DNA from 4 places in the Paenibacillus sp. FSL L8-0663 genome. Region 1 is predicted to be linked to each of the others. Evidence: predicted binding sites of a transcription regulator. Region 1 holds the regulator's gene; each other region holds the start of a gene.
What was found. Region 1 encodes Rex, which represses fermentation and respiration genes when NADH is low (regulators of the CRP and FNR family bind a similar motif). Its sites were predicted from a motif close to TTGTGAAATATTTCACAA; they were not measured.
Positions count from the first base shown of each region.

Region 2: a site for Rex is predicted at 5,025-5,042, ahead of MKY75_RS04145 (DoxX family membrane protein). Genes of this name have one in related genera too.
Region 3: a site for Rex is predicted at 4,590-4,607, ahead of MKY75_RS01035 (phosphoketolase family protein). Genes of this name have one in related genera too.
Region 4: a site for Rex is predicted at 3,012-3,029, ahead of MKY75_RS23030 (formate/nitrite transporter family protein). Genes of this name have one in related genera too.

Region 1 is NZ_JBBOYM010000001.1:3,305,739-3,312,070, reverse strand. It holds gene panD (aspartate 1-decarboxylase) at 1-344, shown strand, start outside; gene MKY75_RS14240 (tetratricopeptide repeat protein) at 427-1,059, shown strand; gene dinG (ATP-dependent DNA helicase DinG) at 1,217-4,084, shown strand; gene MKY75_RS14230 (redox-sensing transcriptional repressor Rex) at 4,128-4,781, shown strand; gene MKY75_RS14225 (amidohydrolase) at 4,768-6,069, shown strand; gene MKY75_RS14220 (cell wall elongation regulator TseB-like domain-containing protein) at 6,107-6,332, shown strand, end outside.
Region 2 is NZ_JBBOYM010000001.1:929,749-936,080, reverse strand. It holds gene MKY75_RS04175 (amino acid ABC transporter ATP-binding protein) at 1-317, opposite strand, end outside; gene MKY75_RS04170 (amino acid ABC transporter substrate-binding protein/permease) at 310-1,758, opposite strand; gene MKY75_RS04165 (hypothetical protein) at 1,822-1,965, shown strand; gene MKY75_RS04160 (inorganic phosphate transporter) at 1,998-2,987, opposite strand; gene MKY75_RS04155 (DUF47 domain-containing protein) at 3,001-3,615, opposite strand; gene MKY75_RS04150 (DUF3048 domain-containing protein) at 3,804-4,898, opposite strand; gene MKY75_RS04145 (DoxX family membrane protein) at 5,147-5,665, shown strand; gene MKY75_RS04140 (hypothetical protein) at 5,881-6,332, shown strand, end outside.
Region 3 is NZ_JBBOYM010000001.1:228,234-234,565, forward strand. It holds gene MKY75_RS01005 (carboxypeptidase regulatory-like domain-containing protein) at 1-24, shown strand, start outside; gene MKY75_RS01010 (DUF896 domain-containing protein) at 370-597, shown strand; gene MKY75_RS01015 (DoxX family protein) at 664-1,062, shown strand; gene MKY75_RS01020 (ring-cleaving dioxygenase) at 1,136-2,086, shown strand; gene MKY75_RS01025 (glycosyltransferase family 2 protein) at 2,205-3,356, opposite strand; gene MKY75_RS01030 (GntR family transcriptional regulator) at 3,709-4,431, shown strand; gene MKY75_RS01035 (phosphoketolase family protein) at 4,726-6,332, shown strand, end outside.
Region 4 is NZ_JBBOYM010000001.1:5,207,221-5,213,552, forward strand. It holds gene MKY75_RS23025 (molybdopterin-containing oxidoreductase family protein) at 1-1,732, opposite strand, end outside; gene MKY75_RS23030 (formate/nitrite transporter family protein) at 2,104-2,937, opposite strand; gene MKY75_RS23035 (FAD-dependent oxidoreductase) at 3,325-4,686, opposite strand; gene MKY75_RS23040 (glutathione peroxidase) at 5,077-5,553, opposite strand; gene MKY75_RS23045 ((2Fe-2S)-binding protein) at 5,641-6,332, opposite strand, start outside.

The DNA of each region.
Region 1 (6,332 bases):
CGGTTACGGAAGCTAACCTGAACTATGTGGGGAGTATCACTATAGATGAAGATCTCATGGAGACATCGGATCTGTTGGAGAATGAAAAGGTTCAAATTGTAAACAATAACAATGGAGCTCGACTGGAAACCTATGTTATCCCCGGACCGCGTGGGAGCGGTGTGATCTGTCTCAACGGTGCGGCAGCTCGTTTGGTGCAGCCTGGTGATACAGTCATTATTATTTCCTATGCTTCCATGTCAAATGAAGAGGCCAAAACATACAAACCAACAGTGGTATTTGTTGATGAACATAATAAACCAGCCCAAACGATGAACAAAGAAGTACATGCGACGATCATGTAATGAATGGGAGTGCGGATGAAACCCATCTTTTAAGCGAAAAATGTGAGTGTATTAATCCATCTTTCATAAGGGCGGGATGCACATGTTCCAGCATGTATTCGCAGAAATGAACAGCATGTTAGATGATATCGTGAAGCATTACCCATCAGCCCAGGGCTCCCGCAGGCAGGAGCTGCTACAGCACTGGAGTCTGCTGCGGAGAATGAGTGACGGAATTATGGATGAGTGGCTGGCCTTTGAGGAAAAAATGGTGTGCCTGCGTGCGGCCGGCTTTTCCGCGGAGACCGATATGTCTGACACGGAGCTGCCTGAAAAAGAGCTGCCGGCTTTTAGTCGGGGGCAAGGGTATTATCGATTACTTATGTACCCTGAGGCGATCCAACAATTTGAGCAGGTACTACAGCATTTTCCGAACAGTTGGCAGAGTCGCATGTATATGGGAATGGCCTATTTTCAACTAGATGATCCAGCAGAAGCTGTATACCATTTTCAGAAGGTGCTGGACCTGACTGAGCAGGCAGGACTAAAAGCGGTCATCTATAATGCGCTAGGCTGTCTGTTGGCAAAGCAGGCTGACGTAGAGGAGGCGCAAAAATGTTTTGCTCTCGCACATCAGTTCGATCCTGCGTTACCCGAGCCGCTGCACAATATGGAAGCCTGTTTGTCCGGTACCGAAAAGCTTCGATACGACAACTCCATAATGACCTGGATGTAGTTGTCAGACACCGAGTAAGACGATGCATGCCCACCTCCTGAGGCGGCGTATGCATCGTCTTTTTTGGCTGTCTTAATTTCCAAACACGCGATCTTCTGCTATGCTAATATACGGAGTTATTATTTTTGTAAGTGTCATAAGAAAGGATTAAGCCCGAATGAAATTTGCGGTATTGGATTTTGAAACGACAGGCACCCAGTCCGCGGATGACATCATTCAAGTCGGACTTGCAATTATAGATCATGATAACAGCATTTCCCGTGTTTACGGCTCTTATGTGAACCCTGGCAGATCTATTCCACCTTTTATCACTGGATTGACCGGAATTACAGACGATGACGTGAAGGATGCACCTGCACTTGAAGAAATGATGATGGAGCTTGTGCCTATGCTGGACGATGTTGTACTGGTCGGTCATAATGTGGCGTTTGATTTTAATTTTTTGCAAAACGCTCTGGATCGGTGCGGATACTTGCCATTTAGCGGAAGAATCTTGGATACAATGGATTTTCTGAAAATTATGTTTCCATCACTATCTTCGTATCAGTTGGGTTTTGTGTCTTCTGAGTTCGGGCTGGCACATGATCGCCCTCACCAAGCAGACAGCGACGCATTGGCTACGGCCGAGGTGTTTTTAAAGTGTCTGGGTGAGCTTCAAGCATTACCTCTGATAACGATACAGCGGCTTAGTGATTTGTTTGCAGAGGAAGACAGTGACCTTGGATGGTTTCTTGATGGGGTGCGTGAAGAGAAAGAGCTTGATCCTATTCAGGATTTGGAGGGATATCAGTTTTTTCGTCAGCTTGCGCTAAAAGTGGAAGATTGGACGGAGCTAGCTGCTCCGCGTAGAGAAGATGACCCGAATCCACTGTCAGGTGTTACCTTTGAGGAGTACATGGATGATGTGCGGGACAATTTGCGTTCATCCTTGAGTCAATATGAGGAGCGCGAGGCGCAGATACAGATGATTGAGGGTGTGAATCAGGCACTGAGTGAAGACAAGCATCTGCTGATTGAAGCAGGTACAGGAACAGGGAAGTCTCTGGGTTATTTGCTCCCATCGCTGTATCACAGTGTGAAAAAGGGACAGCGCGTTATGGTGAGTACACATACGATCAACCTGCAGGAGCAATTACGCGAGCGCGACATTCCGATGCTGACCAAGGTGATTCCGTTTCCGTTCCGGGCTGCTATTTTCAAGGGTCGGGGACATTATTTGTGTCTGCGTAAGTTTGAACATAAAATAAACAGAAGAGACTTCGCTACACCGAAGGAAGATTTAATTACAGCGGCTCAGATGATCGTCTGGTTGACGCTAACAGAAACCGGTGATGATGAAGAACTGAATCTGAGCAACCGTGGAGGGGATTTCTGGGAAACGGTGGCGAGTGATTCAGAGTCCTGTCTTGGTCGTTCCTGCCCATGGTTCCGCAAATGTTATTATCATCGTGCACGCCATGAAGCAGGAATAGCGGATGTTGTTATTACGAATCACTCTAAGTTGTTCACAGACGTCAAAGCCAGTCATCAGTTATTGCCGAGCTATGAACATCTGGTGATAGATGAAGCCCATCACCTGGAGGAAGTAGCTGGTAAACACCTAGGTATGCATATGAAATATTTCACACTCGTGCATACACTGACGCGACTGTTCAAAGACAGCAAGAATGGACAACTGCCTTCACTTCGTCAACAGTTGGCGAAATCGGGGCACGAGAAGTCGGCAGATTGGGCCTCAACTATCGACCAGCTGTATCCGCTCGTGTTAGAGGTGAAGGAAACTTGGGACCTGCTAAGCGACAAGCTGTTTGGCATGTTGCCGGAGCGAAGTGATGCGACACCGGGTGAAACAGGACAGTTTTCTTCCCGTCTCAAACCTTCGGCCAAGCCTGCAAAGTGGGATCAGGCGGGAGCTTTGGAAAATCAGCTATATGTAACGATGAGCGAAATTTTGCGCAAGGGCGACAAGCTGATGCTGGACGTCAAGGAAGAACATGACGATTATGCGGCGGATAGCCTTATTACAGATATCACGGGTCTGCTCAAGGATTTGGCGGGGATTCGAGAAAATTTGCGCTTTTTTATCCGACTCGATGATGAAACAACCGTATACTGGCTCGAGGCAAGCGGGCAATTCCGTAGTAAATCATTGCAATTTTATGCGGTACCCGTCGATGTGAGCCGCCAGTTGAAAGAAATGTTTTTTGACAAAAAAAGAAGCATTATTCTGACTTCTGCTACCTTGTCGGTAGATAAGTCGTTTCAGTACATGATCGATCAGCTCGGCTTACAGGAGGCCGCAGATCAAGAGCGGCTGATGACTTCGCAGCTCCCGTCACCCTTTAATTACAGGGATCAGGTGTTGCTGGTTATTCCACGGGATTTCCCAAGTGTGAAGGGCAGTGTAGGAGATGCGCATTTTGTAGATATGCTCGTTAGCTCTCTAGGAGCGACTGCTCAGGCGACACGTGGGAGAATGCTCGTTCTGTTTACGTCCTATCGGATGCTCCGGCAAGTGTATGAGCCGCTCAAAGAGGCCTTAGCATCCAGCGAAATTACTGTGCTGGGACAAGGTGTGGACAGTGGAAGTCGCAGCAAGCTAACCCGCCGGTTTCAGGAAGCGAAAGCTTCTGTATTGCTGGGGACCAGCAGTTTCTGGGAAGGCGTCGATATTCCGGGGAAGGCTCTGACTTGTCTAGCCATTGTTCGCTTGCCGTTTCAACCGCCGAATCACCCGCTGCTGGAGGCAAAAAGCGAACTGCTCCAGCAGCAGAAGAAGAATCCATTTATGAAGCTGTCTGTACCGCAAGCGGTCATTCGCTTCAAACAGGGATTTGGTCGGTTGGTACGTACAGCGAACGACCACGGGGTCGTTATCGTTTATGATACGCGTGTGATTGAATCCTATTACGGAAAGCACTTTTTGTACTCGTTACCGGGACCAAAAATGGAGCATATGCCATCGGAGCAAATGGTGCCCCGCATCGCCGAATGGCTCCAATCCGCCCCGGAGACAGAGGCATAACGGACGGACATAAGTATGTTCGTTACAATTAGGGGGAGCAAGTATGAAATCAGATAAAATTTCAGAGGCTGTCGTACGGAGGTTACCCGTATATTTACGTTATCTGAATGCACTGCACAAACGGGAGGTGGCTACGGTCTCTTCTCAAGAGCTGGGACAGAGGCTAGATTTGAACCCGGCCCAAATCCGTAAAGATCTTGCTTATTTTGGAGATTTTGGTCGGAAGGGTATCGGTTATGATGTTTCTTATCTCATTGAGAAAATACGCCATATCCTGAAAATCGACCAACAAATTAATGTAGTATTGGTCGGAGCGGGTAATCTGGGGCAAGCCCTTTCGAATTATAACGCTTATTTAAAAGACAATATGAAGATTGTGGCGGTATTTGATGCGTTTCCGGATAAGGTAGGAACCAAGATCAATACATTGGTCGTGCAACCGATGGATGAACTGGAAGCGACTGTGAAAGAAAAAAACATTCGAATCGGGATTATTACCGTACCTGATTTTGAAGCACAGCACGTGGCTGATAGGCTTATTGATAGCGGAATTGGAGCGATCCTGAACTTTGCACCGACTACTCTCAAGGCACCAGCCAACATTCGGATTCATGCCACAGACTTTACAACTGATTTGCTTAGCCTCGCTTATTATTTGGAGGACGGAAAGGAAGAAGCACAATATGACAGTGAATAAATGGATGATTAAAAACGGATCTTTTGCCGTAAATGGACCAGAAGCAGGGGTAGTCCATGGTTTTATGATTGTGGAGGATAGTCGTATTACTTATATTGGCGAAACCTTGCCTGCGGGTGAGGAAGAGACGGAAGCGATCGATGGTAAAGGGCTATTGTTTTTACCTGGTCTGATCAATACTCATGGTCATGCGGCGATGTCTCTACTGCGTGGGCATGGAGATGATTTGGCACTTCAAGTATGGCTTCAGGAAAAAATGTGGCCTATGGAAGCCAAGTTTACATCTACAGACGTGTACTGGGGTACGTCCTTGTCTGTGCTGGAAATGCTGAAAGGTGGAACAACAACCTTCCTCGATATGTACGATCATATGGATGAGGTGGCTCGTGTGGCTGAAGAGTCAGGTATTCGTGCAAGTCTGATGCGTGGAGCAATTGGACTATGTTCGGAGGAAGAACAGCGAATCAAGCTGGCAGAGGCCGTGACTTTTGCGCGTAACTGGCACGGTAAAGCAGACGGCCGTATTACAACGATGATGTCACCGCATGCGCCATATACATGTCCACCTGCGTTTATTGAAAAATTCGTACAAGCTGCGCATGATCTGGACTTGCCACTGCATACGCACATGTCTGAGACGATCGCCGAAGTAGAGCAAAACGTACGCGACTACGGTTTGCGTCCGGTTGCACACTTGGATAAGCTTGGCTTTTTCTCCCGTCCTTCGCTTGTTGCCCATGGCGTTCATTTGAACGACGAAGAAATAGCTTTACTGGCAGAACGTGGTGTAGCGGTTTCCCACAATCCTGGCAGCAACTTGAAGCTGGCAAGTGGTGTGGCAAGAGTGCCTGAATTGCTGCGTGCAGGGGTTACGGTTTCTCTCGGAACGGATGGTCCTGCCAGCAATAATAACCTGGATATGTTCGAGGAAATGCGTCTGGCAGCACTTATTCACAAGGGTGTATCCGGTGACCCTACGGCAGTTCCTGCAAGTGAAGCGCTGCGTCTGGCAACAGAATACGGTGCAAAGTCGATTGGTTTAAAAGAAGTAGGAGCGTTGGCAGCAGGCAACAAGGCTGACTTTATCGCGTTGGATCTGAATCAGGCACATTTCTTGCCGCGTACAGATCTTATTTCCCATGCGGTATACTCTGCAAGCGCCAAGGACGTGGCTCATGTGTGGGTAGACGGTCGTCAGGTTGTGAAAAACGGCGAATGCCTGACTATGGACGAGGAACGTATCAAACATGAGGCACAAGCCGCCTTTGAAGGGCTGCTGTCGCGCTAATTCAGGTGTCACATCCCCTTAGAGAGGAAGCACGGGTTTGAAAAATAAGAAAAAATGGATAGCGGTCGCCATTTTGGCCGTGATACTGATCCTGGTCAGCATTTTCTGGTATTATTCCTATGTTACTCAAGACCAGGTGGCTGAGAAAAATGCCGCTATCATTAAGGCCAAGCAATCAGGTGGTCTGGTTAGCACGACTCAAACATGGAAGTCTGTGTGGGATCAGGTATATTGGGTGGTTCAAGGGAAAAATGCACAGAATG
Region 2 (6,332 bases), 2.4 Mb from region 1:
TCAGTCGGCGCGAACATAATGTTCTTAAGTACGGTCATATGCGGAAACAGATTAAAATGTTGAAATACCATACCTATATTTTCACGGACTTTGTTAATGTCCACGTTTTTGTCACTCAAGTTGTAGTCATCGACAATGACCTCACCTGCGGTAATTTCTTCAAGCATGTTCATACAACGCAAAAACGTACTTTTCCCCGAACCAGACGGGCCAATGACACACACAACTTCGCCTTCACGTACTTGCATGTCGATGCCTTTTAGCACTTGATTACTACCATAGCTTTTTTTCAGGTTTTTAACGATAATTTTACCCACGGCGAACTCTCCCTTCAAGACGGTTGGAAATTTTGGTCAGGACTGTAATGACGATAAGATACATCACCGCTACTACCAGCCAAATATCAAAGGATTGGAATGTCCGCGCAATAATGATCTTACCCGATTGGGTCAATTCGACCAGACCGATAACAGACAAAATGGACGTATCCTTCAACGTAATAACCAACTGATTGATAAACGACGGGATCATGATTTTCACAGCTTGTGGCAAAATGATTTTAAGCATAGCCGTCCGATAGGGTAGACCAAGCGAACGGGCTGCTTCCATTTGTCCCGGATCAATGGACTGAATACCACCACGGATAATCTCAGTTACATACGCACCCGCATTCAGGGATAGCGTCAATACAGCCGCAACAAAAAGTGGCATTTTGAAGTCCAGTGCCTGTGGAATACCAAAGTAAATAAAGAAAGCAAGCACGATCAGCGGAATACCGCGGAATATATCGACGAAAACAGTTGCAATACCACGGAACACCTTGTTATGGCTTACTTTCATAAAGCCAAACACCAAACCTAGGATAAAGGCTACGAGTAAAGATACAAGTGTGTACAACAACGTATTTCCCATGCCTTTAATCAGCGAAGGCAGCGAAGCGGAAATCAGCCCCCAGCGGCTGGTCTCTACAGGCGCCACACCTTTGCCCGATTCGCCAAGGTATTTAGCCAAAATCTTATCGTATTCCCCGCTATTACGCAGATTAACAAGCCCTGCATTAAATTTCTCCAGCAACTCCTTGTTTTTGCCTTGGTTAACAGCAAACCCGTAAGAAGCACCTTTTTCCTTATCTGTTACCAGCTTAAGGCCGTTATTCTGGTTTACACCGTATGCCAGTACCGGATAGTCATCAAAGCAGGCAACCGAATTACCTGTTTTAACTTCATCATACATTTGAGAAGAATCGTCGAACGGTACTGTAGTAAAGCCGTATTTGGCCTTAATGGACTCTGCGAATGTATAACCTTCCGTTCCTGTTTTGACAGCGACACGCTGCCCTTTCAAGTCCTCATAGCGTTTAACCGTATCATTATCCTTACGGACCGCCATGACGACGCCTGAATCAAAATAAGGCTCAGAAAAATCAAATTTCCGCTTGCGTTCATCGGTAATACTCATCCCGGCAATGACACCATCCACTTGATTCGTTTCAAGGGCCTGCACTGCCGCGTTAAAGCCAAGAGGCTTAATGGTATATTCAAAATTCTGATCCTTGGCAATAGCTGCCAGCAAATCCATATCAATTCCGACGAATTTACCATCTACATCTTCAAACTCAAAAGGCGCGAACGTTGTATCCGTGCCGATATCATACTTTGTTTTATTTTCTGCATGTGCCACTACACCGAAATTACCGGCCAGGGCAACCACAAAAAACAAACAAATGATAAGTGCTATTAGTTTTCTAGATTTTTGCATAATTTCCTCCAGTCAGTTGAACGGTTCAAAGTTTTCTGTTTATTTTACAGGAGTTATTAAAAATTGACTACTTTGATGTCAGGTATTTTTGAAAAACGTTTCATGGAACTATCTGGAGGTGTAAACTTTGAAGAAGCCGTTTTGCCCCAGAATGCCAATAAGCCCCTGCCGCAAAAAGCGGACGGAAGCTTATTGTGTGTTCTATAGTGTGTACCTATTTTTCAAGAAATAATAACGAACTAGAAAAGAATTTTGAAAATCAATCCAGATAACAGCGCAGCAATCGGTATCGTTATCACCCAAGTAATAATAATTCGACCGGCCAGCGACCAACGCACAGCGGAAAAACGCTTCGCAGAACCCACACCCAAAATAGCCGAAGTAATGGCATGAGTGGTACTTACGGGCAAATGAAGCAATGTAGCTGTGAAAATAACAGAGGCTCCCGAAATGTCGGCTGCAAATCCGTTAATTGGCTCGATTTTAAAAATCTTGGTTCCCATCGTCTTGATGATTTTCCAGCCCCCGATAGATGTACCTAGCGCCATGGCTGTTGCGGCTGAAATTTTTACCCACATGGGTACTTCCAAATGGTCCTGATACCCCGACGAAACGAGTGCGAATGTAATAATCCCCATCGCCTTTTGAGCATCATTCGTACCATGCGTGAACGACTGAAGCGCTGCTGTAATGACCTGCATTGTACGGAACCCTTTGTTCACCGTATGCGGACTACGATGAGCGAAGATGTATTTTAAAATCATCATCACGATGTAACCGACAACAAAAGCAATCAACGGGGAGAAAATAAGTCCTTCGACAATCCCGATGAAGCCGCTCCAGTTTAATTTTTCCGATCCTGCACCTACATACACCGCTCCAGCCAATGCACCAATCAATGCATGAGAAGAGGATGAAGGAATACCGAACCACCAGGTTAAGAGGTTCCAGATAATCGCAGCGATCAGCGTCGCAATGACGATATCAATTCCATTCGTAAGCTTGGTTGGATCAGCCACACTTCCACCAATCGTCTTCGCAACCCCTGTAAACAATATTGCCCCGAGAAAGTTCATGACCGCAGCCATAATAATCGCACGTCGCGGGGTCAATGCACGGGTCGATACCGAAGTTGCAATCGCGTTCGCCGTATCATGAAACCCATTAATAAAATCAAATGCCAGAGCAAGAAAAATAACAATACCCAATACCAGTAAACTTGTATCCATGTAAAAGGACTCCTTACGAGTTACGCATAATGATGGATTCCAGCATATTTGCAACATCCTCGCATGAATCCGTTGTCGTTTCAAGGCGTTCGTACAATTCTTTGCGTTTAATCAGTTCAATAGGGTCAGTTACAGTTGCAAACAGGTTTTTGATGCAAATACGCAACAATTCATCCCCCTGATTTTCCAAATCATTCAGACGAATAGTGTATTCACGAATGGCCAGCAATTTTTTCTGTGAAAGCAGATGTACAGCTTTCTGAATTTCGTAAGCTGATTGACGCAGAATATCAGCGAACTGCACAATATACTCGTCCGGCTCCGTAATGTTGTACATATAAAAACGGGAAGCCGTCGCTTCAAGACCGTCCAACACATCATCCATGGTTGTTGTCAGTTCCATGATGTCGTCGCGTTCCAACGGCGTAATGAAGGTCTTGTTCAGTTCAGTAATAATCGTGTGTGTGTAATCATCACACTTATTTTCATACTTCTTCATTTCATTTGTAAACAAAGTCACATCTTGAAGATTTGAAGTATGTTGGGCAAAATAATCGGCTGCTTGCACGATCGTATCTGCCATATTTTCCAACGTCTCGAAGAATATATCCTTTTTCTTCAATCTCATAACGATTACCCCTTTACGAAAATATCCGCAACCTGTTTCGACTGCAATAGACAACCTTTGCTATCTTATCACACTCATCAATGTTTTTGTAATGTTTGTAAAAGCAAATTTCATGATATACGTATACAGTGCCCGACATATAAGCTCATTATCCGACAATTTTTTCCTAAAAAGGTGTAATTCGTTTTCTAATTCACTTCTATGGTTACATGTTCCTTTAGTGGTGTATCTGCAGGCACCACATGTATATAGGATGTACCTGGCGTTAACGGAATTTCAACCCCATTCTTCATAAAACGAATCGCATCACCTGGCGTATGTTGCCACTCAGCCTGTATTAACTGTCCTTGTTGAAACACCATGGCCTCTCCGCTGCCGTCCAGTTCAACACTTAATCTGCCTACATCATCCAACGTTCGATGCCTGGTGCTCATCACAATGACATTGGCTGCTGAGAGCTGTTGGTTATTATTTTGATCCACATGTGACTTTTCGTTCACAAAACGCTTATATTGTTGATCCGCTGGATCATAGGTATAAGATACCCGGTAGCTTTTAAGCAAAAACCGGATTTGTAAAGATGTTGCAGTCTCGTCCACCATAACTGGGGTTTCGCCGGATTTAAGGTAAGTATATACTGGAACGTCCGTATGCGTAGCATACCCTTTACTATCGCTTCCTTTGCGCAGTCTATTCACGTCCGTGTATAGATTATGCGGAGGACGACGATCTTTGCTTCGCCAGAAGTATGCCCCTCCATTTGAAATCTCATCTAAATGTTCCTTCCGCTGCTGCTGTAAAATCGCATAGGCATCTGTGCTTCCCCCTGCGTGTATCGGCAACGCACCATAAGTTTCGCCCAGCTCAATCAAATACGGACGAATGCTACGGACCGGACCAACCTTTACATCTCCGCCATGACTTTGGAAAAAAGCGACCAGACGGGTAATTCCGCCTTCTGCAAGAACTTCATATACCATATCTGCCTGACTAAGTCCTGCCTGCGGACGTGCTGCTGGAGCATTGTTAATCATGACAGCGAGCGGTCGCTCCAAAACTGGCTGCTCCACCGGAAGACCGGTAAGCGGAGCTGTAAATGCCGGAGTAGACTGCTCCTTCGGCGGTTCAAGCGCCTCCTTCTCTGTTTTATGCTTGGTCGGTTGAGGAACGGGTTCAGTATCTCCCGTATTGGACATAGCAGAACAAGACATCAGCGTCATGCATAACAGAGCTGAGGCCATTACACGCAACCAATGATTTCGTTGGGAAATGGGCCCGGACAAGTTCATCCCTCCACTTCGTTATTTTTCTCATTATAAGCTTTATTTCCTGTTTTTGTCTTGATTGAAGCATGACCTCTCTATAGAATACTTATCTGAAGACATTAAAATTTTAAAAATATTCAGACTTTGTGATTTTTATCACAAATAACTGTAACTGAACCTACTACAATAAAGGTGTAGCAAAGATGATCATCCCAACAAAATGAAATACAACCAACATTATAGATTAAGAAAGAGGAGTGGTTTGAATGTTTAATAGCTGGTTACGTGAGAACAAAGTCGCAATGTGGTTGCTGACTGTCGTACGGGTTTATCTAGGTTATGAATGGATGACTCACGGACTTGAAAAGCTGACAGGTGGATTCGATGCAGGCGGATTTATCTCGGGGGCCATTGCTAAAACAGGTGGAGACCATCCCGCTGTACAAGGCTGGTGGGGATCGTTCCTCGAAGCCTTTGCCCTGCCGAATGTAGGTTTGTTCAACGTCCTGATCCCGTTGGGTGAGTTCTTGGTCGGGGTTGGCCTGCTTCTCGGTACATTGACTACACTGGCTGCTTTGATGGCCATGGTTATGAACTTCTCGTTCCTGTTCTCGGGTACAGTAAGCACCAATGCAATCTACCTGCTGTTTGAAATCTTCCTCGTAGTTGCTGGCGCAAATGCCGGAAGAATTGGCTTTGACCGTTGGGTACTGCCCTTCCTGCGTGGACTGTTTGGTAAAAATAAAGATACCTTTCCAGCGGACCCTAGTCGAAAAATCGCTTAAACATCCCCCAAATAACCGTTATCCTCCGGGATAATGGTTATTTTTTTGCGCTGTTATGCTCACAAGGAGGATTTTAGCTCCTCCTAACTCGGACTCTTTTATCGGATTCATTATCCTCCCCAAACGTTTACAAGTTGGATACAACATGGAATGCTCACGATACATTTACCCTATACACTACAGTTACATCAAAGAACGTAATGGAGGGTTATATCATGAAAAAAATCACCAAAGCCTATCTCATGCTCGCAGCAGTAACTTTCACAGTGCAGACTATGGGATCGGGATATACGGCATCAGCCCAAGCGGCGACGTCTACTACGACATCTCAGGCAGAAAGTGTACAACATATCTCCAAGACCTTCGAGCAGCTACTAGGCCAACCCGGCAAGCTATCTCAGGCATTCACTTATTTGCAAAAGCATATTCAATCCATTCCAGCTTCTCAAGCTACCCTCATGGTGCTTCATCTGGAAAATGCACAGAACCAGCAATTGGATTCCTATGCACAGACCCTATACCCGACCTCTGTTCAAACCAAAATAAATCAAATCTATAAACCCGGTGATTCGTTCACAAATGTAATCAGCCGTACAAGCGATGCGAACCTGAAAAAGTTGCTAACTCAAACAAGAGATGCCGGCTACAAACTTGAAACCGCAGAAGG
Region 3 (6,332 bases), 3.1 Mb from region 1:
CTTAATCCAGCTGACCCAAATTAAGCCGGTTACGGGGCGATACTCGGGTGACATCAAAACTGTGACTACACCCGTAGAAGCTTATGTGTCGTTATCTTCGGACAGGGGTTCGACTCCCCTCGCCTCCATTTGAGTAAGACAAGAAAGCCATCAGCCAGTGATTCTGGTTGGTGGCTTTTTATTGTGGCTCTAGCAATTGAGTTGAAGAGGTTTTACACAACTTGTAGCTTAAAGGTGTCTCTAAGTGTTCTGGCTGCTTTTCTTTTCGAAAAACTGTTGACACGGATAGAAAAGTATTATATCTTTATATCAAGATAAATAAATTAAAGACAAAAACAATCATAAAATTTTGAATAGGGGGGTATATACATGATTACAATTTTAGAAAGAATTAATCAGCTCGCAAAAAAAGCAAAAGAAATCGGGTTAACTGAAATCGAAAAAATGGAACAAACCGATCTTCGCAAAGAATACCTTCAAATCTTTCGGGGCTCTGTACAAAGCATTCTCTTGAATGCTACGATCTATGATCCGAATGGAGATGATGTTACTCCTGAAAAACTTAGAAAAGAACAGGCTCGAGTCACTAAGCAATAGATTTAATTTTATTTAATATCTCTAATTTAATAATCTTAAAATAATATAATATGGAGAGTGATTCTTATGTTGGCAAGTGGATTGTTATTGATACGTTTGGTGGTTGGATTGTTATTGGTGGGGCATGGAGCGCAAAAGCTTTTTGGGTGGTTTGGCGGCTATGGTCCAAAGGGTACGGGCGGTTGGATGGAATCGATTGGCATTAAGCCCGGAGTATTCATGGCAGTGGCTGCTGGGTTGATGGAATTGTTGGGAGGAGCTCTATTTGCTGTAGGATTGCTCACTCCACTGGCTGTATTGTTGATTACGGCGACTATGCTCGGAGCAATTTTCAAAGTACATGGCCAAAACGGGATCTGGGCAACGGCTAATGGCTATGAATATCCGCTAGTTCTTATTGCAGTTGTAATCGGTATTGCGTTGACAGGAGCAGGTTCATATTCCATTGATGCAATACTTAGATAAAACATGATGTTAGGTCATTAAAAGTCATCAATAACAAAAAATAAAGGTTCCTACGATTAAAGGAGGGTTTCATATGTCGCTTCAAACTACAGGTATCCATCATATTACAGCTTTCGCCGGTAATCCGCAGGAAAACTTCGACTTCTATGCCGGCGTCCTGGGACTTCGGTTAGTGAAGAAAACAATCAACTTCGATGCTCCTGAGGTTTACCACTTGTACTTTGGTAACGGTGCAGGAAGTCCTGGAACGATCATTACATTTTTTCCTGCACCAGGAACCCCCAAAGGACGAATCGGAGGCGGCCAGGTGGGCATAACCTCGTATGTAGTACCCCCAGGTTCACTTGATTTTTGGCAGCATCGTTTGCAAAGCTTTGATATTCAAGTTACGAAAACGAGCCGTTTTTCTGAACAATATCTTCAATTTGAGGATAATGAGGGCTTACGTCTTGAGCTTGTTGAACGTGAAGAGGGAGCGAATAGTACTTGGTCTTACGGTGGCATTTCAGCCGATAAAGCAATTAAGGGGTTTGGAGGTGCCGTGCTATTTAGTGTCAATCCACAGAGAACGATGGATGCATTGAAGAGCATACTCGGATTTACGAAAATCGCTGAAGACGCCGAATATGCGCGTTATCAGTCCGTAGGAGAAATCGGCAACATCGTGGATGTCCCACTCGCCAAAATAGGTCTAGGCTTTGGTGGAGCAGGCACGGTACATCACATTGCATGGCGTGCAAAAGACTTCGAACAACATGAAGAATGGAGAAGCGCAGTCCAGCATTATGGCTATCAGCCGACTCCAATCATAGACCGCCAATATTTTAATGCTATATATTTCAGAGAAGCGGGCGGCATCCTATTTGAAATTGCTACAGATCCACCGGGATTTGCTAACGATGAACCTGCTGAATCTATGGGGCAGAAATTAATGCTGCCAGAGTGGTATGAACCGCAGCGGGCTCAAATCGAGGCCAATCTGCATCCTATTAAAGTGAGAACATTAACGGAAAAACAAAAGTAAGAAAAAGTTGCATATGACTCTTCCATAAGACAGCTTGCCGAGTTTGGCCTGCTCTCAGATGGAGGAGTCTTTTTATTACGGGAAAAATTCATGTGTCTCGTGCTCTTCCGGCCTCTTGCTATTCTACCAGCTTTTCAGACTTCACCAGCATTTCTCGTAATACGTGAGCGACTCGACTTTTCCGGTTCGCTGCTTTCCTTTTTATCAAGTGTAATGACTTTTTGTATGCAAGAGTATGGCTTTGATCGTAGAACTGTTTGGCTGCAATGCGTAGTGTTCTTCTTAATAACAGTGCTGATGAGCGTGTTAACCTAGAGCGGAATCCCCTGCGCAATACCCGCAATGTATTTTTGTAGGTCTCGAAGTCCTCGGATGGAGGGATAAGGGCGAATAAATTTAACGAGGAGTCATTGAATCCGTAGGTTTCATACATGATTCTCAGATTTTCCGTATTTAACACGTTACCTCTAAGATAGGTGGGATGTTCCTGATGATACCCGACCACCTCTTTGATGCAATAAAAAGGGATCTTCAAGCGATGCAGTCTATAGCCAAGGTCCCAGTCCTCGAGTCCATAGAGCACAAACCGTTCATTGAAACCTCCAATACGAATCAAGTGACTGCGTCTGGTGGCTACACAACGAGTAACCAGCAGCATCCAGGGGGCTACGTCCGTTGAGGCAAATTGTTTCTGCGTATTCGGAGGAACCCTTGTGGGACTAACTACTTTAGACAGTGCACCCGTTTGGTGAAGGATATCTTCTGGGGTTATGATCGGAGTAATTTCGTTTGCTGCTTCATAGTCAGCATTCCATAAGTTGGACTGCGTAAGTATGTTGCGACATTGTTCTTTTTCTTCAGGAGAAAAGTCAGGGTAATAATGGGTAAAAGCATCGTCCCACGAGTGAGGAATGCCTGAAAGCACGGACTTGGGATATTTACGGTGATAACGGCTCACGATCCTAATAAATTCCGGTAATACTACAAAGTCAGCGTCGCAGAAGATGATGTATAGCCCTCTTGCACGGCGCAGTCCCAAATTTCGAACGGCAGATCGACCGCGTTGTTCCTGATGTGACACATAGATAAGAGGATAGGATGCTTTGAAGCCTTCGACCATTTCTCTCGTTCCGTCTGTAGAACCGTCATCAGCTACAATGACTTCGAATAGTTGCTTTGGATAGGTTTGTGTCTCAAATGAAGCGAGTGTAAGCAACAATTGCTGGACTCGATTATAGGTTGGAATGATGACGCTGTAGCGGATAGCCAATATGATCTCCCCCCCACCATTTTTATTAGTGAACGTATGAACAAGATAAATAATAACAATGTATTCAAGGATTTTAGCCTGGTCTAGTCAAACATCCCTCAAGGTTCGAAACAGGCTTGGTCTTATCGCGGAAGTTAAGGTGGGAGTTCTGTATTTTCTGCTAATTTGCAGGTACGTTCAGTGGTGTTATGTATGTATAATCATGGTATTATGCATAGAGATGTAAAGTAAAAGCGCGGGCGTTTCCTATCCGCTGAAAGCCCACTCAGCATACAGAAACAAACATGAGATGAAATGGGCAAGTTATGGTAAACTATATGGAGTTATAGAAGACCTGAAAGAGGAGTACTATATGACACAATTTGTCTATAAGCAAATTATTGACGATCTCAAGATGAAAATCTTTGCTGGAAAGTTTGCAGATATGAGATTGCCAGATGAACGTAGTCTTAGTGAGACTTACCAGGTTAGTCGTAGTTCAATTAAACGTGCTCTGACTAAAATGGAGAATGTCGGAATTATTTTTAAAAAACAAGGTTCCGGGACATTTATTAATCCATTATACATAAGAAATGAATCTATCTTTAACTACGAAGGCTCTAATCTAGGAGTCACTGATAATTTTCAAATGCATGGTAAAAAGCCTAAGATCAAAGTATTGAGTTTTGAGGTCATTCCGCCAACAGAAGAATTACAGCGCGATTTGTTCTTGGAGACTCATGATTTTGTTTACAAAATTGTCCGCTTACGTCTGTTTGATGATGATCCTTTTATGATTGAAACGGGCTATATTCCCATTAAAATTGTCCAGAATTTAAATCAGACAATTATCGAGGGGTCCATTTTTAATTATTTGGAGGACTCGCGGAACTTGGCCGTCACCAAATCTTTTTTATCCATTTTTGCAGAACCGTCTCAAGAGAATGATCAAAAGCTGCTACATTTAAATGAAAATGAGCCTGTAGGTATTATGGAAGGTGTGTTCTTTTTAGATAACGGTACGCCATTTGAGTTTTCTCATATGCGATTTCATTACAAATATTTAAAATTTAATACCTTTGTATCGGTTCACTAATGATAAGACTGGAGAATTCTCCGGTCTTTTTTTTATAATTTTGAGAAAAGGATTGGAGCCTGCGATTGCAACGTTTATTACAAATTTTATTGGTTTATACTTCTATATATTTTAATGTAAGAGCTTTTTTACTGTCTTTTTAATTTATATTTCATAGTATGTTCAAAATTTCACAAAATTGGACCGTATCACTTGTGAAAAAGGTTGAATTTAATCGGCACGGCGTTATGATGTACATGTAGATGAAATTTCCGGAAATAAATTACAAACAATACTACTTAGGGAGTGGACACCATGTCATTATCACCCGTGTTAGCAGATTATTCATCTAAAACATATTTAGAAAAACTTGATGCATATTGGCGTGCAACGAACTACATTTCGGTAGGTCAGCTTTATTTAAAAGATAATCCTTTGTTGAGAGAGCCTTTAAAAGATTCAGATGTGAAGGTTAAGCCTATTGGACACTGGGGCACAATTCCAGGACAAAACTTTATTTATGCACATCTAAATCGTGTTATTAATAAATATGATTTGAACATGCTTTACATTGAGGGCCCTGGTCACGGCGGTCAGGTTATGGTTTCAAATTCATATCTGGATGGAAGTTACACCGAAATCTATCCGCAAATTACGCAAGATATCCCAGGTATGAAGAAATTGTTCAAACAATTCTCTTTCCCTGGCGGTATTGCTTCACATGCTGCTCCTGAAACACCTGGATCTATCCATGAAGGTGGAGAATTAGGCTACTCCCTTTCTCATGGTGTAGGTGCCATTCTGGATAATCCTGATCTGATTTCGGCTGTTGTTATTGGTGATGGCGAAGCTGAAACGGGTCCACTAGCCGCTTCGTGGTTCTCTAACAGATTTATCAACCCGATCACGGATGGTGCAGTGCTGCCAATCTTGCACTTGAATGGCTTTAAGATTAGTAACCCAACGATTATGTCTCGTCAATCGAAAGAAGAATTGACCTCATACTTTAAAGGTTTGGGCTGGGAGCCATTCTTTGTTGAAGGTGAAAATCCGGATCACATGCATCCAGAAATGGCGAAAGTATTGGATACGGCCATCGAGAAAATTGAAGCTATTCAAAAGAATGCGCGTGAAAATAATGATCTTACTCGTCCAGCGTGGCCGATGATTGTATTCCGTTCACCTAAAGGCTGGACGGGTCCAAAGGAATGGGACAACGTGCCGAATACAAATTCATTCCGTGCCCATCAGGTTCCAATTCCGGTTGATCAAAAAAATATGCAGCACGCACCTGCTTTGTTAGAATGGTTGAATAGCTACAGACCAGAGGAATTGTTCGACGAAAACGGTCGTTTAAAACCTGAGCTTGCTGAAATTCTACCTACAGGTGATAAACGTATGGGAATGAACCCTGTTGCGAATGCGGGTAACCTCATTAAAGACTTGAAATTACCGGATTTCCGTAACTATGCGCTGGATAATTCCGTCCCTGGTAAAGTGATTGCGCAAGATATGTCGGTTTTAGGGAAATACGTTAAAGATGTAGTTGTCTTAAATGAAGAAAATCGTAATTTCAGAATCTTCGGGCCGGATGAAACGATGTCTAACCGCTTGGCACCTGTTTTTGAAGTAACCAAACGCCAATGGATGGACCAAATTATTGAACCTAATGATGAATTTTTGTCGTCCTATGGCCGCGTAATTGACTCCCAATTATCCGAACACCAAGCTGAAGGATTGCTGGAAGGTTATGTGTTAACTGGTCGTCATGGTTTCTTTGCAAGTTACGAAGCTTTCCTGCGTGTGGTTGACTCAATGATCACCCAACACTTTAAGTGGCTGCGTAAAGCAACGGATCAAGGATGGCGTGCAGATATCCCATCATTGAATGTCGTAGCAACTTCAACGGTGTTCCAACAGGA
Region 4 (6,332 bases), 1.9 Mb from region 1:
TCAGTGGCACATAAGAAGGCATCGCGGGCAGACCTGCTTGTTTCATTTTTTCCGAATATAGCTCAATCTTGCCTGAAGGCGTGGTTAAACGATCCAAATAAGTGGCCTTTGGCGTCATATCAAGCTTTACAAAAGGTGACTTCTTTAAGGATTCCAAGGTCACACCGTTGAGATAAGGGTTCGTTGGATTATCAAGCGCGCCTGCGATCATCTCCTCTTCACTTTCCGTAAAGGCAGCTTCATCAAAGCCCATTGCCCGTCCGAGCAGGCTAAACAGCTCATAATTGCTTTTGCTTTCCCCAAGCGGATCAATGACGGGCTGCTGCATTTGGATATAGTGGTGCCAGTACGATTTGTATAGATCTGTTCCTTCAAAAGAAGACGCGGCAGGCAGCACAATATCTGCATAGCGGGCCGTATCGGTTAGGAATAGGTCATGAACGACTGTGAACAAATCCTCTCGTTCAAATCCTTTAGTCACCCGTTCCGAATCGGGGGCTACAACTACCGGATTACTGCAATATACGAATAACGCCTTAATCGGCTGTTCCTTCTGTAGCAGCGCTTCTCCGATCCGGTTCATGTTAATCATCCGGGCATCCGGGTTCTGTCGCAGATCAGGACGCTCCAGATGGGCGCTGTTAATCTTGGCATAAGCGCCGTTGGAGCGTGACGCTCCCCCGCCGTGCTTCAGCCATTGTCCAGTGAGCGCAGGCAAGCATGTAACCGCACGTACGTTCATACCGCCATTATCATGATGCTGAAGCCCATTACCGATATTGATATACGCTGCTCTCGCAGTTCCGTACATTTCCGCCAAACGGATAATATCCGCTTCCGGCACGCCGGTAATCCGCGAAACCCGCTCTGGTGTATAGGTCTTAACATGCTCGCGCAGTTCCTCATGACCTACTGTGTAGCGATGTAAAAATTCGTCGTCCGTCAGTCCTTGAGCGAACAGTACATTCATAACACCCAGCGCGAGCGCTGTATCCGTCCCCGGATATAACGGAATGAACCAATCCCCCCATTGCGCCGTCCGGTTACGATGAACGTCAATAACGACCACCTTAGCACCTTTTTTACGTGCTTTCTCAGCCAAAACGACCTGATGCATGTTGGTGCTAATGACATTACCACCCCACACAATAATGAGGTCTGCATCCTCCGTGTCCTCCGGGCTGGTGCCGCCCTTAAAACCCATAACGGACGCCCAGCCTTCATTCCCAGCCACGCTGCAAATCGTCTGATCCAGTTGGCTTGAACCCAGCGCATTAAAAAATCGGCGATCCATTCCATCCACACTCAATACGCCCATATTGCCATAAAAGCTGTAGGGGAGAATAGATTCCGGTCCGTCCGTACGGATCAGCTCCTTGAACCGACCTGTAATGGTATTGACCGCCTCCTCCCAGCTAATTCGTTCAAACTTCCCTTCTCCTTTGGGGCCTATACGCTTCAACGGATAGAGCACCCGATCAGGATCATATACCCGCTCCGTCATATTGCGAACTTTGTTACAAATAGCCCCTTTGGTAATGGGATGATCTGGGTTTCCAGTCACCTTGATTATCTTTCCTTTTTCCTTGTGAAGCAGGAGCCCACACGTATCCGGGCAATCTAACGGGCATACAGCCGGAAAAATACCGTCCTGCTGCTCCGTCATCCGCTGTCCCCCTTGTAAGTCTTGTTGAAGCGTGGCCTCACGAGGCGCGCTATTGCGATGATCCATAGTGTTGATGCTCCTTTCCGTTACCGTTTCCAAAAATTACACTGATCTTATCATATCCACAGCTTTGGCCGATGGCAAGAGAAGGATTTTCCCACACAGCCGCTCTCCAAAATATTAAAAAAATCCGTCTGCTGCATAGAGCAAAACGGATTTTTTAAGAATCATAATTTTTTTCAACATCCTGTTTCAGCATATCTTACTGAGGGTAAAAAAGATCAAGGCATCATGGACGAGCGCACACTCATCCTCCATGCCAAATCATGGACCACTCCCAAAAAAATCCGCCATGACAGGTTTCGTTCCCCCGGGCCTGTCATGGCGGATTTGCTTTGTTCATTGCTGTTTAAAGTACCATGATTAGGTAGGATCAATCAACGGATTGGATGTGCAACCGAAGAAGTAGTTGGAGATTCATTCACTGGATGTGCGCTGGCTTGAGGCTTTTTCAGATAGGCCAACCAGTAGGCTCCAGCCACAAACAGGCTACCTCCTACCAAATTCCCCAGCCAGACCGGAATGAAGTTCATAACATAATCTGCCCATGAAAAGTGGCCTGCAAAAATAGCCGCCGGAATGAGAAACATATTGGCAACAACGTGCTGAAATCCAATAGCCACAAAGGCCATGGTCGGGAACCAAATCCCCATAATTTTGCCGCCAATGGAGTCTGTGCTATATGCCAACCATACAGCCAGTGCTACGAGCCAGTTACATCCTATACCCGATATAAAAGACTGCAAAAAGCTTTCGTGTAGCTTATGTCCTGCCATATCCACCACTTTGTCCAGATAAGGGCCCGTTTCTGTCAAACCCAGCACATGCCCAAAGAAAAATGCAACGAATAACGCACCTGCAAAATTACTGAGCGTAATAATCGCCAAATTACGAAGCATGACTCCTGTCTTAATTCGTCCTGCCCATCTCGCCAAAGGGACCGCCATCATATTGCCGGTCAGCAATTCTCCGCCTGCGATCAAAACTAATACCAGACCAATAGGGAACACCGCAGCTCCAATAAAGGTGGCAATGCTTCCCCATTCTTTAGGCGCACTTGCAATAACACGTATATCCAGCAAAAACCCGAGTGCAATAAATGCACCTGCCAAAAATCCCAGTACCACCGCCACAGTCCACGGGTTGTTCGCCTTGGCCACTCCTGTTTCCACCGTCTTTTCAGCAATTTGCCCCGGTTTATAGCTCGCCATATATCCCCGCTCCTTTAATATCTATTCACTAAAATATTCTTCTTTCATATTTTATTTAAAATCAGTGATTAAGTTTGTGAAAAAAATCACTTTCGTAACTATAAAAAAAACAGCCCCTGAAAAAAGGACTGTTTTTCTGTATTATTACATCTACTGCGCTACTACGCGCTTTACATTTAATTGTATTCTTCCTTTTCAATTGCTCTTAAGAACCAAAGAACTCCACCGAGGCCTATCAGCGCCACGACTACAAGAAAAAGGATATAAAACAAACCCATAAGCTACTTCCCCCCTGATCCTTATGCTACTCTATATTGTACTATAAGGATTCATCCGTACGCCTCAGATTGTTGACAAACTTATGAACAATGTCACAGACAAATCTAATTATACAGTAACTGGGTTCCGTTCGGATATTGTAGGCAAAGCTTGTAAACCTGCCGCGTTCAAGAAATTCCAAGGCTTGTTATAATGCGGCTGGAAGAAGAAATCGACAAAGGCCAACTGGTCAATAGTCATATGGTTTTGAATGGCTACGGATAGCGTGTTAATGGATTGCGTCAAATCCACCTTCGACATAATTTGAGCACCCAGAATTCTCCGCGTCCCCTGTTCATATACCACTTTCAGTAACACTTTTTCGGAGGTTGGCATAAATTCAGGTCGGTAGCTGTCCTCAATGGTTACAGCTTCTACAGTCATGCCTTCATCTGTTGCCGCAGCTTCCGTCATGCCTGTTCCTGCGATATTGTCTTCGTAAATTTTGATACCCGAAGTTCCTTGGGTTCCCATGTAGGCAATGGTTGGTTGCACCAGATTACGTGCCACCAGCGTACCCATACGAACTGCGTTGGTTGCCAAAGGGATATAAGCCGTTTTGCCGGTCGGATTATAGCGAATTGCACAACTGTCGCCTGCTGCAAACACGTCCGGGCAACTACTTTGCATATAGTTATCCACAATGATCGCACCGTTAGGCAACATATCTACCTGACCTTTGAGCAGATCCGTTTGAGGTCGGAAACCGATGCAGAGAATAACAAGCTCTGTTTCATATTCTCCTTTAGAGGTCACGACTTTACTTACCTTACCGTTCGTACCCTCAAAACGACTCACCGTCTCGCCAAGTACCAGCTTAATGCCATGTTCCTTCAGGGAACTTTCAATCCGGTCTGTATACTCATGGTCCAAATACTTATTCAATATACGATCAGCACTGTCGATCAGCGTTACATTTTTACCATTCATTTGGAAAGCTTCTACCAATTCAACACCAATGTATCCAGCTCCCACGACTGTAATGTTCTGTACGTGCTGGGCTTTCTCAATGATATCATTGGAATGATTATAGTTTTTACAGAGCAAAATATGATCAAGTTCAATGCCTTCCAGCTTTGGAATAATGGGCCATGATCCCGTGGTCACAATTAGTTTATCAAATGTGTCTGTAAATTCTTCACCTGTTTGGAGATTACGGGCATGCAGGGACTTGCCAGCCGTATCCACACTCGTTACCTCATGAAGCATCTTGGTCACTACACCCAAGTCAGACAGTTGATCTGGAGACGAATAAAACAGGCCGTGCGGATCTTTGACGACACCACCTACGTACAGCGCAATACCACAAGATAAAAATGAAATATTATCATTACGCTCGTAAACGGTAATTTCTGCATCTGGATAACATTTAGCTGTGTTAACGATAGCTGCTGTGCCTGCGTGTGTACATCCGATAACTGCTACTTTCATGTTGAATTCCTCCTTGGTGTGTGGGCATAAACTGTATAATAATTGTGAATAGTTTCACGTAAACAGCTCGTTAGTGTTTGTGATTTATTTCACTTCATGCACTTATTATAGTGTGATATTTTTCACATTACAATAGCTTTTTGTGATATTCACAATTTGTCCACATTTAAAAAAGAAAGGATATACGAGATCAACTGTTTGCTGAAATGTTTTTTTGCTCCATTCAGTTTCCCCTGTAGGCGGCCTGATTATGCCCATGGAATCGACTTTCACATGATGCTCCCCCTTTAGACAAATGCACATGTAGAGAACAAAAAAAGGTCCGCTTCCCGGAGACATGCCGGAAATCAGACCTTTTTAAACATATATTTTGGAATGAAGGCAAAGCTACTATAGCAATTGCTCAATGGCTGCTTTCATCGCTTCTGGTGACTCCTTCGGTTCAAAACGACCCACAGGTACACCTTCACGATTCACAATGAATTTCGTAAAATTCCACTGAATTGTCCCATTTTCCTGTTCTCCAGGCTGTTGCTTTTTCAAATATTCAAACAGAGGCGCTGTACCCGGTCCATTGACGTCCACTTTGGCGAATACCGGGAAATTAACCCCGTAATTCAGTTGGCAAAATTCAGACGCTTCCTCGCTGCTGCCCGGCTCCTGACCGCCAAATTGGTTGCAAGGAAAGCCTAATACAACTAATCCCCGATCCTTATATTCGTCATAAAGCTTTTGCAAATCCCCATATTGCGGGGTAAGTCCGCATTTACTGGCGGTATTCGCAATAACCAGCACCTTACCAGCGTAAGTATTCAGAGAAACCTCCTGATTCGCTGGTGTTACGGCATTATGTGAATAGACAGACATACAGCATCCTCCTTCGTGTCACTTGGTTTAGGTTACATAACCTATTTTAACCAAAAGGTGACGGACATGCCAACATCCACAGAGACTTTACCGTGATGCCACCACTTCGAGTCTGCGTTCTTCGCGTTCGGAAGCGGACATTTTGGGGCAAGTATAACAATACCGCTGACCTCCACCTGTCTTGTAATATTGGCAACAGGACGGTTTCATGTAGGTATTTTCACCAGGGCGGTAAGGATTGTCCAATTCAACGAGACGAACCGTAAACGGATTTCTTTTACGCCCGAATATCTCTCCCTCAAGTTCACGTGTCACATACATATAATCTTGTTCAAAGCGCTCCACATCCTGAGGATCAGTCAACGATGGCTGTACTCTATCCTTAAAATACAGCAATGCCAACGGAAACTGTCCCCACATTTGGCCGATAGATGCGCTCCCCACTGTAGCAATTGCTTCCAATAGGGGCCGCATCTGCAAACTGTAAAAGTCTCGTAACACTTGCTGGGCCTGTTCGGAAGAACGGTGATCCCCATTGTTCCACGTATTGTCCAGCTCTGTTAAGTCGATGACCTGAAGACTAATAGAGGGATATTGACCTTCATAACAAATATGAAATCTGAGATTAGAAACGGACAGGTCCCAACGGCGTTCACACAGGGATACCATAAAATGCTGCGCAAACACGAGGCCACGCAACTGGTTCACAAAATAAACGGCTGCGGTTAAAACGTCTTCAGCACGCAGAAGATCGCCGTAATACTCCATCACAGAGCGGA